Regions from separate parts of the Bradyrhizobium sp. SZCCHNR1098 genome, predicted to be linked through region 1. Evidence: riboswitches for the same ligand, from Rfam matches in the RefSeq annotation. Region 1 holds a riboswitch; each other region holds the start of a gene.
The links. Region 1 has a riboswitch for S-adenosylmethionine ahead of QX135_RS18130 (GNAT family N-acetyltransferase). Riboswitches for the same ligand answer to the same signal wherever they lie in the genome.
Positions count from the first base shown of each region.

Region 2: linked by a shared signal. The riboswitch ahead of QX135_RS10755 (homoserine O-acetyltransferase) and the one ahead of QX135_RS18130 (GNAT family N-acetyltransferase) in region 1 are both predicted to bind S-adenosylmethionine.
Region 3: linked by a shared signal. The riboswitch ahead of QX135_RS12340 (O-succinylhomoserine sulfhydrylase) and the one ahead of QX135_RS18130 (GNAT family N-acetyltransferase) in region 1 are both predicted to bind S-adenosylmethionine.

Region 1 is NZ_JAUEXY010000008.1:60,815-66,667, forward strand. It holds gene arr (NAD(+)--rifampin ADP-ribosyltransferase) at 1-23, opposite strand, end outside; gene QX135_RS18120 (glutathione S-transferase family protein) at 146-778, opposite strand; gene QX135_RS18125 (hypothetical protein) at 1,076-1,393, shown strand; gene QX135_RS18130 (GNAT family N-acetyltransferase) at 1,620-2,090, opposite strand; SAM-I-IV-variant riboswitch at 2,136-2,245, opposite strand; gene QX135_RS18135 (energy transducer TonB) at 2,435-2,914, shown strand; gene hyi (hydroxypyruvate isomerase) at 3,058-3,849, opposite strand; gene gcl (glyoxylate carboligase) at 3,895-5,682, opposite strand; gene QX135_RS18150 (adenine deaminase) at 5,852-5,853, opposite strand, start outside.
Region 2 is NZ_JAUEXY010000004.1:75,683-81,535, forward strand. It holds gene QX135_RS10745 (GIY-YIG nuclease family protein) at 129-464, opposite strand; gene metW (methionine biosynthesis protein MetW) at 530-1,195, opposite strand; gene QX135_RS10755 (homoserine O-acetyltransferase) at 1,199-2,413, opposite strand; SAM riboswitch at 2,505-2,584, opposite strand; gene QX135_RS10760 (chorismate mutase) at 2,783-3,616, shown strand; gene hisC (histidinol-phosphate transaminase) at 3,654-4,751, shown strand; gene QX135_RS10770 (prephenate/arogenate dehydrogenase family protein) at 4,748-5,683, shown strand; gene QX135_RS10775 (DUF2125 domain-containing protein) at 5,689-5,853, opposite strand, start outside.
Region 3 is NZ_JAUEXY010000004.1:422,378-428,230, reverse strand. It holds gene QX135_RS12355 (OpgC domain-containing protein) at 1-490, shown strand, start outside; gene QX135_RS12350 (SGNH/GDSL hydrolase family protein) at 490-1,248, shown strand; gene QX135_RS12345 (SGNH/GDSL hydrolase family protein) at 1,262-2,416, shown strand; gene QX135_RS12340 (O-succinylhomoserine sulfhydrylase) at 2,504-3,712, opposite strand; SAM riboswitch at 3,789-3,868, opposite strand; gene QX135_RS12335 (2'-deoxycytidine 5'-triphosphate deaminase) at 3,981-5,087, shown strand; gene QX135_RS12330 (MATE family efflux transporter) at 5,208-5,853, shown strand, end outside.

The sequences.
Region 1 (5,853 bases):
AACACGGTCGCAACAGATGGCATCGGTGACCTCGGATGGGTTTCCAGCACTCGTCATCTGCCGCGGAGCGACGGTCGAATGCAAATGATCGTTTCGTCTGTTGAAGACATTGTCGGCGACCTACTCGCCTCTCTCGTTCCGCAACCTAGCTGGTCCACCAGCGCCGCGTGGCCTGGCACGTCTCCAGCGCCCGCTGGTAGCCGGCGCGGACTCGCAGCCGGGTCATGTATGCTTGCTCCGCATCACCGAACACCACACCGACGTTCTTCCGCGCCATCTCGAGCGCGTAGCCCACCGAAATGTCCGCCGCGGTGAACGCATCGCCGGCCATGTATGGCCCGCGCTCCAGCCGTCGCGTCACCAGGCTCAATCGGGTCGTGAACACGTCCATCGCCTGCCGCGCGCTCCAGTTGTTGCGCTCGCTTTCAGGCGCAAGGTGCCGGGCTCCCGAAACGAAATAAAGCGAGGCTGCGAGGCCCGCCTCACCGAGGTGGAGAAACTGCTGATAGGCAGGAAAAGCAACATCATGTGCCGCGGGCGCCAGCGCTGTCGGCCCATACCGCCCCAAGATGTATTCCATGATCGCAACGGACTCGACCATCGTGACGTCGCCATCGCGGATCGCCGGAATGAATCCGGCGGGATTGATCGTCAGGAACTCGGCGTCGTTCTCGACCCCGGCCAGGAGATCCACGTCCCGAAGCCGGTACGGCAGCCCCATCTCTTCGAGCAACCAGACGACACGGAAGCCTCTGCCCTCTCCGAACACAGTGATCATCGCTCGCAACCTCCTCCGTTGTCCGCTCCCAGGACGGCCCTCCGTTCGTCAGCCCGACATGCGGCCGGAGATTTTCTCAGCGGCTCCTCGAACTCCGGCTTGGCGCAGCACATCATGATCAGACTCGAAGATGAAAAGACGCACTAAAGATGTCGGCGGCTAGCCCATCCCAAACCGTCCAAACAGGTGGGAGCACAGCCCGCTTTCAGGTCTGAAGCAGAAGCAGGCGACCAAGGCCCTCAATGGCTGCATTTGACCCATTGCGATCATCGCGGACTGCGGGCAAGGAAGGTTGCAGTGAACGAGGCGATGCTCGGACGCCTATCCGCGCGCGGTAGGGGAAATGAGATGGCGCAAGAAATTATTGCGGCAGCGGGCAATACGGAAGTCCCAGCGTATCTCACGCTTGTTGAACTCGGATATTCGGTCGACCGCCTCGATAAGGGCGGTGAAGAGCACTGGATCGCGAAGAAAGGGACGCTTGAGCTTGTTGCCGATGGCCCGCTAGAACTTCTCGGCCTCTGTCTCTTGAGAAGCGAACGTGGAGCACGCTGGCAGGCAGCCGATAGCGAGATCGACGGGTTCTTGAAACGATTTTACCCGTTGGATAGATGACCGGGATCGCCATCATGTCGTTTAGCGATGTCCGGTTATGTGAAGGGTTTCGGATGCCGGCCGCATGATTGACGGCGCGGCATATTCGGGCGGCCGGCGTCCGAAACCCTCCAAGGGAGGAAACCGCGCATGTTGAGCGGGGTGGCGCGGCAAGCGCTATGGGGATTTGAGCAATCTAAAAGCAGACTTGATCATCTATTCCTTGTCGGCACATCGCCCTCGACCATCATTTCGTCAGCCATCTCTCGAAGTACAAATTGATCGGGTTGGAAACGTAAGCGCCATACGCTGGGCACGGAACGAACCCCTTCGCCCGATAGAGCCTCTGGGCATCGGGAAGAAATTCCGTGGTTTCCAGCCGCAGAACCGGCAGCTTGGCGGTCAGGGCCGCTTCCACGACGCGCGTCAAGAGCCTGCTGCCTATTCCAGTTGCACGAACCTCGGTGACGACATACATGCGCTTCACCTCCCCGGTACCATCAGCGAACACCTGCAGCCCCGCACAGCCAACGGCTTGTCCGGCAATCCGCGCGATAAACATTTGCGTGTCGTCGTGCGCTAGCCGATCAATTGGAGAGCCGTGATTCCTTTCCACCCCGCAGACCTTGTTTAAGAAATCGTCCAGCGCGGTTACGAGGTTAATCAGGTCCTGGGACCTTGCATCGGCCGGCTCAATTTCGATTCTATCGACAGTCATTCTCGTCCCCTTCTTCGAAGAGAGGAGCGCATGACGCCGTGGTGGCTTGTCCCGTTTAGTTGCCGGACCGGCCACATCTTCTTCCGAAGGAAGAAAGCCACCTTGCTCGGGGAGCAGGTTGGCGCTGGGCGTCGGCCCAACTCTTGATGTTGGAGTTGACGATAGCTGGCACGATCGAGCTTGGCAAGCACGCCCCAGTTTGAGGAACAACGCGCGGCCGCTCCTGGCCCAACGCGGACCTTTTCAGCCGACGCTGGCGACGTACGGGACGGGCGCTTCGCGCAACTGCGCCATACCGGCAATTTTTGGTTGTGAATTATCTTCGCGTGTGATGGAATCCGCTTATGAACGCGAGAATTCCTTCGCTGGCCGGTGTGTTCGTACTGCTACTGGCTTCGGCGTCTTTCTCATATGCGCAAACGGAAAGTGTCGGCGCTCAGGCAAGCGCTCGCGAAGCGTGGAAAAAGAAGATTGTAATACTATTAGTGAGCAAGAGAACGTTTCCGCCAGGGGCGGCCGGTCAAAGTGGCACGGCCAAGGTCAAGTTTGTCATTGATCGGCAGGGGAAACTGATTTCCAGAGAACTGGTGGAAAGCGCCGGCTCCGAGTTACTCGATACGGCGGCCCTAAGTATGATTGAGCGAGCGGAACCATTTCCGGAGCCGCCCGCAGAGATGAGCGACGATAGCTTCACCTTTACGGTACCCATCAACTTTGCCAACAGGAAGCAGTTGCCTTGGGCAGGCGGACAATGGCCTGCTGAGTGGGTCGACGAGCAGAAGAAGATTGACACAAAAATTCACGGCATCTGTCGTGGCTGCTAAGGCGTGAGTGAAACTCACGCGCAACAACATTGAAGCTGCGCCATCCTGTAGCGCTCGATGCAATCCATAAGCCTCGCGTGAAGAGACAGGAGCGGCGGCATCTTCCTCGGCAGCAAACCCGGGCTGAATGGCACGTAGTAAACTCAGCTCGCGGGAACGATCGCGCGATCGGTCAGCCAGCCCAGCCCGTCCACCGTCGTCGTCTGCGGCTTGTACTCACAACCGATCCAGCCGCGATAGCCGATCGCATCCAGATGCCGGAACAGGAACGCATAGTTGATCTCGCCGGTGCCGGGCTCGTGGCGGCCCGGATTGTCGGCGAGCTGGATGTGCGCGATGCGGGCGAGATGCTTCTGCATGGTGCGGGCGAGATCGCCCTCCATGATCTGCATGTGGTAAATGTCGTACTGGAGGAACAGATTGTCGGACTCGACCTCCGAGATCAGCTGAAGCGCTTGTGCCGTGCGGTTGAGGACAAAGCCGGGAATGTCGAGCGTGTTGATCGGCTCGATCAAGAGCTTGATCCCCTGCGCTTTCAGCGCGGTTGCGGCAAAGCGCAGGTTGCGGACCAGCACCTGGTTGAGCTCGCGCGGGTCGGCATCATCAGGCGCTATCCCGACGAGGCAGTTGACCTGGCGGCAGTCGAGCGCCCGCGCGTATTCGATGGCGCGACGAACGCCGTCGCGGAATTCGTCGACGCGATCCGGCAGGATCGCGATGCCGCGCTCGCCCGCGGCCCAGTTGCCGGCGGGCAGATTGTGCAGCACCTGCGTCAGCCCGTGACGCGTCAGCTGCTCGCTCAGCTCCGCCTTGTCGAAGTCGTACGGGAAGAGATACTCGACACCGCTGAAGCCGGCCGCCTTGGCAGCCGCGAAGCGCTCGATGAACGGGAGCTCGTTGAAGAGCATGGTGAGATTGGCAGCAAAGCGCGGCATGTCATGGTCCTCGAATTGGTCCTCGAATGAGAGCGGTTGCTGCGATCAGGCCGGCAGCAAGGTGCGCGGCGGCTCGGCCGGGGTGTCGTCCACCGGCAGGTCGAGCACCTCCTCGAACTCCACGACGTTGTCGATCTCGGTACCCATCGCGATGTTGGTGACGCGTTCGAGCACGAACTCGACCACGACAGGCACCTGGTATTCCGCCATCCATTCGCGCGCGGTCGCGAACGCAGCCTGCGCCTGGCGAGGGTCGGTGACGCGGATCGCCTTGCAGCCGAGGCCCTGCGCGACCGCGACGTGGTCGACGCCATAGCCGCCGACCTCCGGCGCATTGATGTTCTCGAACGACAGCTGGACCTGATAGTCCATCGAGAAGCCGCGCTGCGCCTGCCGTATGAGGCCGAGATAGGCGTTGTTCACGACGACATGGATGTAAGGCAGGTTGAACTGGGCGCCGACCGCGAGCTCCTCGATCAGGAACTGGAAATCATAGTCGCCCGAGAGCGCGACGATCTCACGCTTCGGATCCGCGACGCGCACGCCGAGCGCGGCCGGCAAGGTCCAGCCGAGCGGCCCCGCCTGCCCCGCATTGATCCAGTTGCGCGGGCGGTGGACGCTGAGGAACTGGGCGCCGCCGATCTGCGACAGGCCGATGACGCTGATGTAGCAGGTGTCGCGACCGAACGCCTTGTTCATCTCGTGATAGACGCGTTGCGGCTTGATCGGCACCTGGTCGAAATCGCTGCGCCGGAGCATGGTCCGCTTGCGGTCCTGGCACGCCGCGGGCCAGGCCTGCCGCTCGCGCAGTTTGCCCGCCTTGCGCCATTCGCGCGCGACGCTGAGGAACATCTCCAGCGCCGCCTTTGCATCCGAGACGATGCCGAGCTCGGGATTGAACACGCGGCCGATCTGGGTCGGCTCGATGTCGACATGCACGAAGGTGCGCCCTTTCGTGTAGGTCTCGATCGATCCGGTGTGGCGGTTGGCCCAGCGGTTGCCGATGCCGAGGACGAAATCGGACTCGAGGAAGTTGGCATTGCCGTAGCGATGGCTGGTCTGCAGGCCGACCATGCCGGCCATCAGCAAATGATCGTCGGGAATGGCGCCCCAACCCATCAGGGTCGGCACGACAGGCACGTTGACGGTCTCGGCGAAGGCGACCAGCAGGTCGCTGGCATCGGCATTGATGACGCCGCCGCCGGCGACGATCAGCGGGCGCTCGGCGGCGTTGAGCATCTCAAGCGCCTTCTCGATCTGCTTGCGGGTTGCGGCGGGCTTGTAGACCGGCAGCGGCGCATAGGTCTCGTCGTCGAACTCGATCTCGGCGAGCTGCACGTCGAGCGGCAGGTCGATCAGCACCGGTCCCGGGCGGCCCGAGCGCATGATGTGGAAGGCCTGGCTGAACACGCGCGGTACCAGCCCCGGCTCGCGCACCGTCACTGCCCATTTGGTGACGGGCTTGGCGATCTGCTCGATGTCGACGGCCTGGAAATCCTCCTTGTAGAGCCGCGCGCGTGGCGCCTGGCCGGTGATGCAGAGGATCGGAATCGAATCCGCGATGGCCGCGTAGAGCCCGGTGATCATGTCGGTGCCGGCGGGGCCTGAGGTTCCAATGCACACGCCGATATTGCCGGCCTTGGCGCGGGTGTAGCCCTCGGCCATGTGCGAGGCGCCCTCGACGTGGCGGGCGAGAATGTGGCGGATCGAGCCGCGCCGCTGCAGCGCGGAATAGAGCGGGTTGATTGCAGCTCCGGGAACGCCGAAGGCGCAGGTGACGCCTTCCTTCTCCAAGATACGCACCGCAGCATCGATCGCCCGCATCTTCGCCATCTCGCGCCTCCCTCTGGTTGATGCGCGAGCTTCGCTGCTGGCAGCTACGATCTCAATTCACTCGTCGATTTTTCCCACGATGCGGCACGCTCGGCAAAACACCGGCGGCCTCAGTTAGTTAGGACAGAAGTCAGCTGACATGTCCTAACAGGATGAGGCCTCGCGCACGCT
Region 2 (5,853 bases), on a different contig from region 1:
GAAGGTGCCGCGGGGATGCGCAGCCTTGTCTCAACCGCCATCGGCTCTTTGAAAAGTGAAATCCCGCCACCCCAAGCTCGTCATGGCCGGGCTTGTCCCGGCCATCCACGTCCGTCCTCGTGCGCGCCTCAAGCTGTGATCCTATCGTAGAGATCATCCCAGCTGGGATTGCTCGCAAGGATCATTCCAACCTTCCAGGCGCGCGACCAATGCGTGATGTTGTGCTCCCGTTGGATCGCGCTCTGAATGTCGTCGAAGACTTCAAAGTACACCAATCGCGTCAAGCCATACCGCCTGGTGAAGCCATCAACCAAGCCGGATCGATGCTGAAAGACACGGCGCACGAGATCGCTGGTCACGCCGACATAGAGCGCACCGTTGGGACGATTAGTCATGAAGTACACGTAGCCGCCCGCCATCTCGCCATACTGCAAGACGTGGATGGCCGGGACAAGCCCGGCCATGACGGCCGAGAGAGCGGGCCACAAACTTCAACAAGGCCCCGGGGCTGCGGTCGCCCCCCGTCTCCCTACCGCCCCTTCTCCGCCCTGCTCAGAAGAAACACCCCCTGCTCGCCGAACATGTTCCAGAACCACCAGGGCATGGCGACACGCAAGGGGCGGCCGTAACTATCAAGTGCGACGGCGCGCTCCATCTTGACGCCGATCTCGTCGCAGAGCTGCACGAAGTCCTTGATGGTGCAGAAATGGATGTTCGGCGTGTCGTACCAGGTGAAAGGCAGATTGTCGGTGCGCGGCATGTGGCCGCCGACCAGCAGCTGCAGCCGCAGCCGCCAGAAGCCGAAATTCGGGAAGGTGACGATGGCACGGCGGCCGATGCGCAGGAGATTTTCCAGCACCGTCTTGGGCCGCCGCGTCGCTTGCAGGGTCTGCGACAGGACCACGTAGTCGAACGCATCGTCGGGATAATCGACGAGATCGGTGTCAGCATCGCCCTGCACCACCGCGAGGCCCTTGGCGACACAATGGTTGACGCCCTCGCGCGACAGCTCGATGCCGCGGCCGTCGATGCCGCGGCTCTCGAGCAGCTGCAGCAGGTCACCGTCGCCGCAGCCGATGTCGAGCACCTTGGAGCCGCTCTCGACCATGCCGGCGATCAGGAGATGATCGGGCCGATAGGCCAGCACCTCGCCGCCGGAGAATCCGTTCAGCGGCAGCACACCCTGCATGCTCATGTCTCAGCCTCCCGTCGCGACCTTGAGGCCGCGCGCCTTGCCGGCGGAATCGAGAAAAGCGCTGGCGATCTCGAAGAACTCGGGGACGTCGAGCAGGAACGCGTCGTGCCCCCTGTCGGTCTCGATCTCGGCAAACGACACGCGCGCGCTGGACGCGTTGAGCGCATGCACCAGCGCCCGCGACTCCGAAGTCGGAAACAGCCAGTCGCTGGTGAAGGACACCACGCAAAAGCGCGTCTTGATGCCGCGGAACGCCGCCGCCAGCACGCCATCGTGGTCGCCGGCGATGTCGAAATAGTCCATCGCCCGCGTCAGATAGAGATAGGAGTTGGCGTCGAAGCGCTCGACGAAGGACGAGCCCTGATAGCGCAGATAGCTCTCGACCTGGAAGTCGGCGTCGAACGAGAACGTCGGCAACTCGCGGTCTTGCATGCGGCGGCCGAACTTGCGATGCAGGGCGGCATCCGACAGATAAGTGATATGCGCGGCCATCCGTGCCACCGCGAGGCCGCGATGCGGATGAGTGCCCTTGTCGCCGTAGCGGCCGTGGTCCCAGTCGGGATCGGCCATGACGGCCTGGCGGCCGAGCTCGTGGAAGGCGATGTTCTGTGCCGAGTGCCGCGTCGCGCAGGCGATCGCGAGCGTGGCGAACACGCGCTGCGGATAGGCCACCGTCCATTGCAGCGCCTGCATGCCGCCCATCGAGCCGCCGACCACGGCGAACAGCGTGTCGATGCCGAGATGGTCGATCAGCATCGCCTGCGCCCGCACCATGTCGGGGATGGTGATGATCGGGAAATCGAGCCCCCAGACCTTGCCGGTCGCAGGGTTCAGCGAGGCCGGGCCGGTCGAGCCCATGCAGCCGCCAATCACGTTCGAGCAGATGATGAAATAGCGGCTGGGATCGAGCGGACGGCCGGGGCCGACCAGCGTCTCCCACCAGCCCGGCTTGCCGGTGACCGGATGACGGTTGGCGACGTGCTGGTCGCCGGTCAGCGCGTGGCAGACCAGGACCGCGTTCGACTTGTCGGCGTTGAGCTCGCCATAGGTCTGGTAGGCGATCTGGAACGGCGACAGGTCGACGCCGCAATCGAGCCTGAGCGGCTTGTCGGCACCGAACTGCGCGACCAGCGAGCTCGGATGATCGACCTCGTGCGAGCGCTCTTCGGGCGCAATCGTGCGCAGCGCGGAGGTGGGTTTCGGCGTCAGGCCTGTCATGTCTCTCACCCCGGCCATCCGGCAAGGGCTCCCGAACCACGTGACACATCAGGCCATGAAAAACCCGGCCTGAACTGGGGTTCGGCCGGGATCGATAACGTCCCCGGCCTGTTTAGCGAGTTTTTTAACGTGGCTGCAAGCCGGCCGGCTCAAATGACCACGGAACAGGCAGAAACTAGTCCCGCGGGCGCTCCTCGTCAAGGCAAGCTCGGGTTGACCGCCGATCGGGCGCCCCATGGCTGCAGGTCAGCCAAGCCTAGGCAGCACGAGGTAAACTTGCTGTTGCGCACGTCCCCCGCATCGGAGAGAACGGCATCCGTTCCAGTCCGCCGCGCGTTGACCCGCGGCCTGCGAAGAGTGACCCTGCCCATGTCGACCCCGCCGCCAGCCCCTCCCTCGCTCGCCGATTTGCGCAAGGAGATCGACGCGATCGACGAGCAGGTCCATCAGCTCCTGATGAACAGGGCCGACATCATCGACCGGCTGATCAAGGTCAAGAAGACCCAGGAGGTCGGCTCGGCGTTCCGCCCGGCGCGAGAGGCCGACATGATGCGGCGCCTGGTGCAGCGCCATCGCGGCATCCTGCCGCTCGACACCGTCGAGGGCATCTGGCGCGTGATCGTCTCGACGTTCACTTACGTGCAGGCGCCGTTCTCGGTTCACGCCGACGTGTCGGTCGGCGAATCCGCGATGCGCGATTCCGCCAGGTTCCATTTCGGCTTCGTGGTGCCTTATGTCGCCCATTTCAGCGCCCAGGCCGCCGTCGAAGCCGTGGCGCGCTCGAAGGGCGATCTCGCGCTGGTGTCGACGACCTCGGGGCATACGCCGTGGTGGATCACGCTGGAGCCCGCGGGCGCGCCGAAGATCATCGCGCGGATGCCGTTCATCGAGCGGGCCGACCATCCGGCGGCGCTGCCGGTGTTCGCGATCTCGCGCGTCGCGGACGACGCGCTGGTGCTGGAGGTCGAGACCTGGAGCATCCGCGTCTCCGGCTGGAATGCGCAGGTGTCCCGCGCGCTGTCGCCGCTCGCCGACGTCATCGCGGTGCCCGATACCGCCTTCGACGGCGCGGCGCTGTTGGTGTCGATCGAGTCGCCGTCGAACCTCGACAAGATCAAGGCTGCCCTGATCGCGGCGGGCGCCTCGGTCCGCTCGACGGCCCTCGTCGGCGGCCATGCGAAACGCTATACGGTTCCCAGCTGAGACGCCCCGCGCCAGTGATGATTTTCCGGAGTTGACGATGAACCGCCCCGTGCCGAATCCCGGCATCCTCGAGATTGCGCCCTACACGCCGGGCAAGAGCCCGAAGCCCGAGCCGGGCCGCAAGGTGTTCAAGCTGTCGGCGAACGAGACTCCGTTCGGTCCTTCACCCAAGGCGATCGACGCCTTCAAGAGCGCGGCCACGCATCTGGAGGATTATCCGGAAGGCACCTCGCGGGTGCTGCGCGAGGCGATCGGCCGCACCTATGGCCTCGATCCCGGCCGCATCGTCTGCGGCGCCGGCTCCGACGAGATCCTGAATCTGCTGGCACACACCTTTCTCGGGCAAGGCGACGAGGCGATCTCCACCGCGCACGGCTTCCTGGTCTATCCGATCGCGACCATGGGCTGCGGCGCCAGGAACGTGGTTGCCGCCGAGACCGAGTATCGCACCGACGTCGACGCGATCCTGGCCGCGGTGACGCCGCGCACCAAGCTCGTGTGGCTCGCCAATCCGAACAACCCGACCGGCACCTACATCCCGTTCGACGAGGTCAAGCGGCTGCGCGCCGGCCTTCCCTCGCATGTCGTGCTGGTGCTCGACGCCGCCTATGCCGACTACGTCTCGCGCAACGATTATGAGTTCGGGATCGAGCTGGTCGCGACGACCGAGAACACCGTCGTCACCCACACCTTTTCCAAGATCCACGGCCTCGCGGCGCTCCGCGTCGGCTGGATGTTCGGCCCCGCGCCCATCGTCGATGCGATCAACCGAATCCGTGGGCCGTTCAACGTCTCCTCGCCGGCGATGCTCGCCGCGGTCGCCGCGATCGAGGACACCGCGCATCAGCAGATGTCGAAGACGCATACGGAAACGTGGCGCAACTGGCTGACCGAGGAGATCGGCAAGCTCGGGCTGAAGGTGACGCCGAGCGTCACCAATTTCATCCTGATCCACTTCCCGACCGACAAGGGCAAGACCGCGGTCGAGGCCGACGCATTCCTGACCCGGCGCGGCCTCGTGCTGCGCGCGCTCGCCAACTACAAGCTGCCGAACGCGCTGCGCATGACGATCGGCACCGAGGAAGCCAATCGTCTGGTCGTGGAGGCTCTCAGCGAATTCATGAGGGCGAAATGAGCGTCGCGGGGCGGTTCGAACGCATCGCGCTGATCGGCTTCGGCCTGATCGGCGGCTCGATCGCGCGGGCGGCGCGGCTGCAGGGCGTGGCCGGCGAGATCGTCACCACCGCGCGCTCGGAGAAGACTCGCGCGCGCGTCGCCGAACTCGGCCTCGTCGACCGCGTCGTGGCGAGCAATGCGGAGGCGGTCAAGGATGCCGACCTCGTCATCCTCTGTATTCCCGTCGGAGCGTGCGGTCCGGTCGCGGCCGAGATCGCGCCGCATCTGAAGCCCGGCGCCATCGTCTCCGACGTCGGCTCCGTGAAGGGCGCCATCGTTCGCGACATGGCGCCGCATCTGCCAGCGCATGTTCATTTCGTGCCGGCGCATCCGGTCGCCGGCACCGAGAATTCGGGACCGGATTCTGGTTTCGCCGAGCTGTTCATCAACCGCTGGTGCATCCTGACGCCACCCGACGGTGTAGATGCCGACGCGATCGATCGTCTGCGCGCGTTCTGGGCGGCGCTCGGCGCCAAGGTCGAGATCATGACGCCGGATCACCACGACCGCGTGCTCGCGATCACCAGCCATCTGCCGCATCTGATCGCCTACACCATCGTCGGCACCGCCGACGAGCTGGCGCAGGTGACGGAGTCCGAGGTGATCAAGTTCTCCGCCGGCGGCTTTCGCGATTTCACCCGCATCGCCGCATCCGACCCGACGATGTGGCGCGACATCTTCCTGAGCAACAAGGATGCCGTGCTCGACATGCTCGGCACCTTCACCGAGGACCTCTCCAAGCTGACGCGGGCGATCCGCCGCGGCGACGGCGATGCGCTGTTCGATCACTTCACCCGCACCCGCGCGATCCGCCGCGGCATCGTCGATATCGGCCAGGATTCGGCGGCGCCGGACTTCGGCCGGCCGCTGCCGCAGTTGAAGAAGCCCTGAAGGCTTCAGAACAGCGGTGGGACGCGGGCGACCTTGAACGGACCGAGCACCACGACCCCGTCGGCGAAGCGCAACGGGAAGGTCCGCGCCTTGCGTCCTTCGAGCGTGGCCTCCTTGCCGAGCGCATTGATGCCGAGCGCGACGCCGACATTGGCGTTCTGCTTGACGAC
Region 3 (5,853 bases), on a different contig from region 1:
CATCAACTCGCCGATCACGCTCGGGCTCTGCGTCGCCTATCTGGTCGCGGCCTTCTGTGTGACCCTGACCTGGTACATTCCGCAGCTCGGCCATCTGATGCCGCGCCGAATCGAGCAGTGGATGTATCCGATCGACAAGACCGACCTTGACGTGTTGCGTTTCGCGCATTTTCTCGCACTCGCAGCACTCACCGTGCACTATTTGCGCAAGGATTGGCCGCTCTTGAAGTCGCCGTGGCTGCGTCCGCTGATTGTCTGTGGGCAACACTCGCTCGAGATCTTCTGTCTCGGCGTGTTTCTGGCGTTTGCGGGCCACTTCGTCCTTGCCGAAGTGTCCGGCGGCGCCATGATGCACGCGGTGATCAGCCTTTGCGGCATCCTCATCATGTGGGGGGTGGCGTCGTTGATTTCGTGGTACAAGCGTGAGGCCGATAAGGGCGCGACGCGAAAAGGTGCGCGCAGCAACGCCGATCTGGCGGGAGGGGGCTGATGAAGTCCGTCTCGTGGTTAAGGTTTGGTATCGCAGTGCTGGCTGTTTCGCTGGCGGCCTCTGCGCGCGCGGAAGAGGCGCCGCAGAACTGCGAGGTGCCGGCCTACCTGCTGACCACCGAGAGCCCGCTCCCGAAGGTTGCAGACGCCGTCAAGAACGGCCGCACGCTGGATATTCTCGTCGTCGGAAGCAGGTCATCCTCCATTGTCAGCACGTCCGACGCCAATGCCTACCCCGCCCGTCTGCAGGCTGCGTTGAAGGACAAGCTGCCAACCGTCGCCGTCAATCTCAGCATCGAGCTGCAGCCCAAGAAGACGGCCGAGGAGGTCGCGGGCAATCTCGTTAAACTGGTGGAAGGAAAAAGGCCTAATTTGGTCATCTGGCAGACCGGCACGGTCGACGCCATGCGGTCGATCGATCCTGATGAGTTCCGGCAGGCGGTCGACGACGGTGTGGCGACGCTGCAGAAAGCGGGAGCTGACGTCGTCTTGATGAACCTGCAATACAGTCCGCGGACGGAGACATTGATCTCCGTGCCGCCCTATGTCGACAACATGCGTGTGGTGGCGCAGCACCGGGACATTCCGCTGTTCGATCGGTTTGCCATCATGCGGCAATGGAACGAGCAGGGCGATTTCGACCTGTTCAATCCGACGCACGGAGTCGAGCTGGCCAAGCAGGTTCATGACTGCCTCGGCCGGGCGCTGTCGAAGTTCATCATCGACGCGGCGCATATCGGGCCGGCGCAGCAGAACTAGGGTTATGTCGTTCATGACGTCGAATGAGTGTCACCGCGTCTCCGGGACATGGGAGAAGCTTTCGGCCGTTGCGGTCATTGCCATCGCCCTCGCGCTGAGCCCGCAGAAGCTACGGGCGCAGAGCGCAGCGCCGGCTGCGCCCGCCGCGCTTTCCGATGTGGAGAGCTCCGATCCAAAGGCTCCGCTGATCAGCGGGCGACCGAGCATCGGTCACGTCACGGTGGCGCAGGCGAGCGATCAGGTGCCCGGGCCGATCGCCGTGGCGCGCCCGGCGACCATAACCTCGCCGCCTGCGGCGACGACCGCGCCGGCCATGACCGATGCACAGCCGCCGGCTGCAGCCGGGCAGGCCGTCGTGGCGGCGCCGCCGTCGCGCAGCATCACCGAGCGGGCGATCGACAAGGTCAAGCAGGTCGCGAAGTCGGCCACCGACATCTTCAACCGCGTGCCGTGCCTGACGCCGAAGGGCGTCGCCAAGAAGAATTTCATTTCGCTGCCGCACGTCGCCAACAAGCTCGCCTCCGGCCTGCCGGTCGTCATCGTCGCCTTCGGCTCGTCGTCGACGCAGGGCTATGGCGCGAGCGCGCCGGACTACACCTATCCGAATCGGCTCGCCGCGCAGCTGCGCCGGCAATATCCGATGGTCGACATCAGCGTCATCAATGCCGGCGTCGGCGGCGAGGATGCGCCGGAGATGATGAAGCGGCTGGAGACGTCGGTGATCGACCGGCATCCGGATCTCGTGATCTGGCAGGTCGGCACCAATGCCGTGCTGCGCGATCTCGATCCCGCCGAGACCGCCAAGCTGGTCGATGACGGCGTCGCCAAGATCCAGGCGGCGGCCTCCGATGTCGTGCTGGTCGACCTGCAATATTCGCCGCGCGTCAACGAGCGCTCGGAGAACGCCAGCCGCATGAACAAGCTGCTCGGGCGTATCGCCGAGCTGCATCACGCCGGCATCTTCCCCCGCTTCGAGGTGATGCGCGACTGGCACGAGCGGCAGGCGATCCCGATCAACGAGTTCGTGATCTCGGACGGTCTGCACATGAGCGATTGGGGCTACGCCTGCTTCGCCCAGCTGCTCGGCGACGACATCATCCGCTCGGTCGGCCAGGTCAAGCTCGGCATCAACACGCCGGCCAACGTGCTGACCTATCGGCCGATGTGAGAGTGGCGAGTAGGGAATAGCGAGTAGCGAGTAGCGAATAGGATGCAATCGGTACGCCCTATTCGCCATTCTCTATGCGGCCATTCGCTACGCGGCCCTCAGGGCCGCATCCAGATCCTCGATCAGATCGTCGGCATGCTCGAGCCCGGCGGAGAAGCGGATGAAGCCCTCGCTGATGCCGAGCTCGGCGCGCGCCTCCGGCGTCAGCCGCTGGTGCGTCGTCGTCGCCGGATGCGTGACCAGCGTCTTGGCGTCGCCGAGATTGTTGGAGATGCGCGCGAGCTTCAAGCCGTTGAGCGTGCGGAACGCGCCGGCCTTGCCGCCCTTCACCTCGAAGCCGACCAGCGTCGAGCCGGCGCGCATCTGCTTGCGCACGGTCGCCGCCTGCGGATGGTCCTCGCGACCGGGATAGATCAGCCGCGAGATCTTCGGATGCGCCGCGAGAAAGTCGGCCACCTTCGCCGCCGTCTCGGTCTGCGCGCGCACGCGCACCGCCAAGGTCTCCAGGCCCTTGAGCAGGACCCAGGCGTTGAACGGCGAGATCGACGGACCGGTCTGGCGCATGAAATTGTGGATGTGCTCGGCGATGAACGCCTCCGACGACAGGATCACGCCGCCGAGGCAGCGGCCCTGGCCATCGATGTGCTTGGTCGCGGAATACACCACGACGTCGGCGCCGAGCGCGAGCGGGCTCTGCCAGATCGGGGTCGCGAACACGTTGTCGACGATCAGTCGCGCGCCACGGGCGTGCGCGATCTCGGCGATCGCGGGAATGTCCATCACGTCGAGCGTCGGATTGGTCGGGCTCTCCAGGAAGAACGACTTGGTGTTCGGCCTGACCGCCTTCTGCCATTGGTCGAGGTCGAGCCCATCGACCAGGGTCGATTCGATGCCGTAGCGCGGCAAGAGATCTTCGACGACGTAGCGGCACGAGCCGAACAGCGCCTTGGCGGCGACGACGTGATCGCCGGCACGGAGGGGAGCGAGGATTGCCGTGGTGACTGCGGCCATGCCGGTTGCGGCCGAGCGGCAGGCCTCGGCGCCCTCGAGCTCGATCATGCGGCGCTCGAACATTGCCGTGGTCGGGTTGGAGAAGCGCGAATAGATGAAGCCGGGATCCTCGCCCTTGAAGCGCGCCTCGCACTCCTCGGCGGTGGCGTAGACGAAGCCTTGCGTCAGATAGAGCGCCTCGGCGGTCTCGCCGAATTCGGAACGCAAGGTGCCGGAATGCACCAGGCGGGTTTCAGGACGATAGCGGGCGAACGACGCCGGGGCCTTCGCGGGGGACTTCGACATGTGACCTCCATCGTGACCACCGCCTCCAGCGATGGGCACAAAAAAACCGGCCTGGGAAAACTCCTCACGGCCGGGATCACAATCGTCCCCGGCCTGTTTAGCGACTTATTTAACGTGGCTGCAAGCCGGCCGGCTCAAATCACCACGGGATAAGTCGTGCTCATAGTCGCAACCGGCCTTTCCGTCAAGCCAGCCATCGGATAACCGGTAAAAAGACCCTATATAGGCTCGATAAGCCGCCGTTCCGGCGCCTGCAAAGGATCAGGTCTTGCCGTTTTCGCTCAGCCCCGACGCCCACGGCATCCTCCCCGATCGCATGATCGTGGCGATGGCGGAGGCTGGCCTGATCATCCCCGCATACGATTTTGTCGAAAGCCAGATCCAGCCGGCGAGCCTGGACCTGCGGCTCGGCGACATCGCCTATCGCGTGCGGGCAAGCTTTCTGCCCGGGCCGGGCGCGACGGTCGCCGAGCGTATCGACGAGTTGAAGCTGCACGAATTCGCGCTCGCCGACGGCGCAGTGCTGGAGACCAACTGCGTCTACATCGTGCCGCTCTTGGAGAGTCTCGCGCTGCCGAAGGACATCGTCGCGGCCGCCAATCCGAAGAGCTCGACCGGGCGGCTCGACGTGTTCACCCGCGTGATCGCCGACGGCACGCGACGGTTCGACATGATCGGAGCCGGCTATCACGGTCCGCTCTACGCCGAGATCAGCCCGAAGACGTTTCCCGTTTTGCTGCGCGAAGGCTCGCGCCTGTCCCAGGTCCGCTTCCGCTACCGCGACGCGGTTCTGTCGGAGGACGAACTGATCGCGCTGCATCAGGCCGAGCGGCTGGTGGATCGCGATGATGCGGATCTCGTCGGCGGCGTCGCTCTTTCCGTCGACCTGTCCGGCAGCAATGCCAACGGCTATGTGGGCTATCGCGCCAAGCGCCATACCGGCGTCGTCGACGTCGACCGCCGCGCCGGCTATGCTGTGGAGGAGTTCTGGGAGCCGATCAAGGCGCGCCCCGACGGCAGCCTCATTCTCGATCCCGGCGAGTTCTACATCCTGGCTTCGAAGGAGGCCGTGCAGGTGCCGCCGGACTACGCCGCCGAGATGGTGCCGTTCGATCCGCTCGTGGGCGAATTCCGTGTCCACTATGCCGGCTTCTTCGATCCCGGCTTCGGCTATGCCGGCGCCGGCGGGCAGGGCTCGCGCGCGGTGCTCGAGGTGCGCTCGCGCGAGGTGCCGTTCATCCTCGAGCACGGTCAGATCGTCGGCCGCCTCGTCTATGAGAAGATGCTGGCCCGGCCGAACGCGATGTATGGCAGCCGCATCGGCTCCAACTACCAGGCCCAGGGCCTGAAGCTCTCCAAGCACTTCCGCCTCTAGGCCCGGCTGCGCGCTGACCGCGCACCCCCAATGCGCCCGCTGCACGGGGCGCGGCCCGGCGGTGTGCTAGGAGGAACGACAAAGGTCCCGCCAGATGGCGCGGCCAAACGGGGAGCGAGCATGTCCGAGATCGGCTTGGCCGACAGTCCGGTCGGCGAGGGGCGTACGTTGCCGCCCATCGCGAAGCCGGTTCGGAATGCGCTCGTCGACGGACCCATTCTGCGCACCCTGCTGTCGCTGGCCTGGCCCAACATCATCGCGAACACGGCAGGCACCTGCGTCGTCATCGCCGAGACCTCCTATATCGGCCGGCTCGGTATCGAGGCGCTGGCGGCGATGGCACTAGTGTTCCCGCTGGTGATCCTGACCATGACGATGTCCGGCGGCGCCATGGGCGGCGGCGTGGCCTCGGCGATCGCGCGGGCGCTCGGCGCCGGCGACACCGAACGGGCCTCGACCCTCGCCACGCACGCGCTGCTGATTGCGCTGTTGTTCGGCGCGACCTTCATGGTCGGCATGCTGGTGTTCGGTCCCGCTTTGCTGGAGGTGCTCGGCGGCCGCGGCGCGGTGCTGAGCCATGCCACAGCCTATCTGCAGATCTTCTTCGGCGGCGCCATCCTGCCCTGGCTGATGAACTCGATGGCCGGCATCCTGCGCGGCACCGGCAACATGAAGCTGCCGTCGTTCATGATCCTCAGTTCGGCGCTGCTGCAGATCGTATTGGGCGGCACGCTCAGCCTGGTCCTCGGGCTCGGCATGCGCGGCG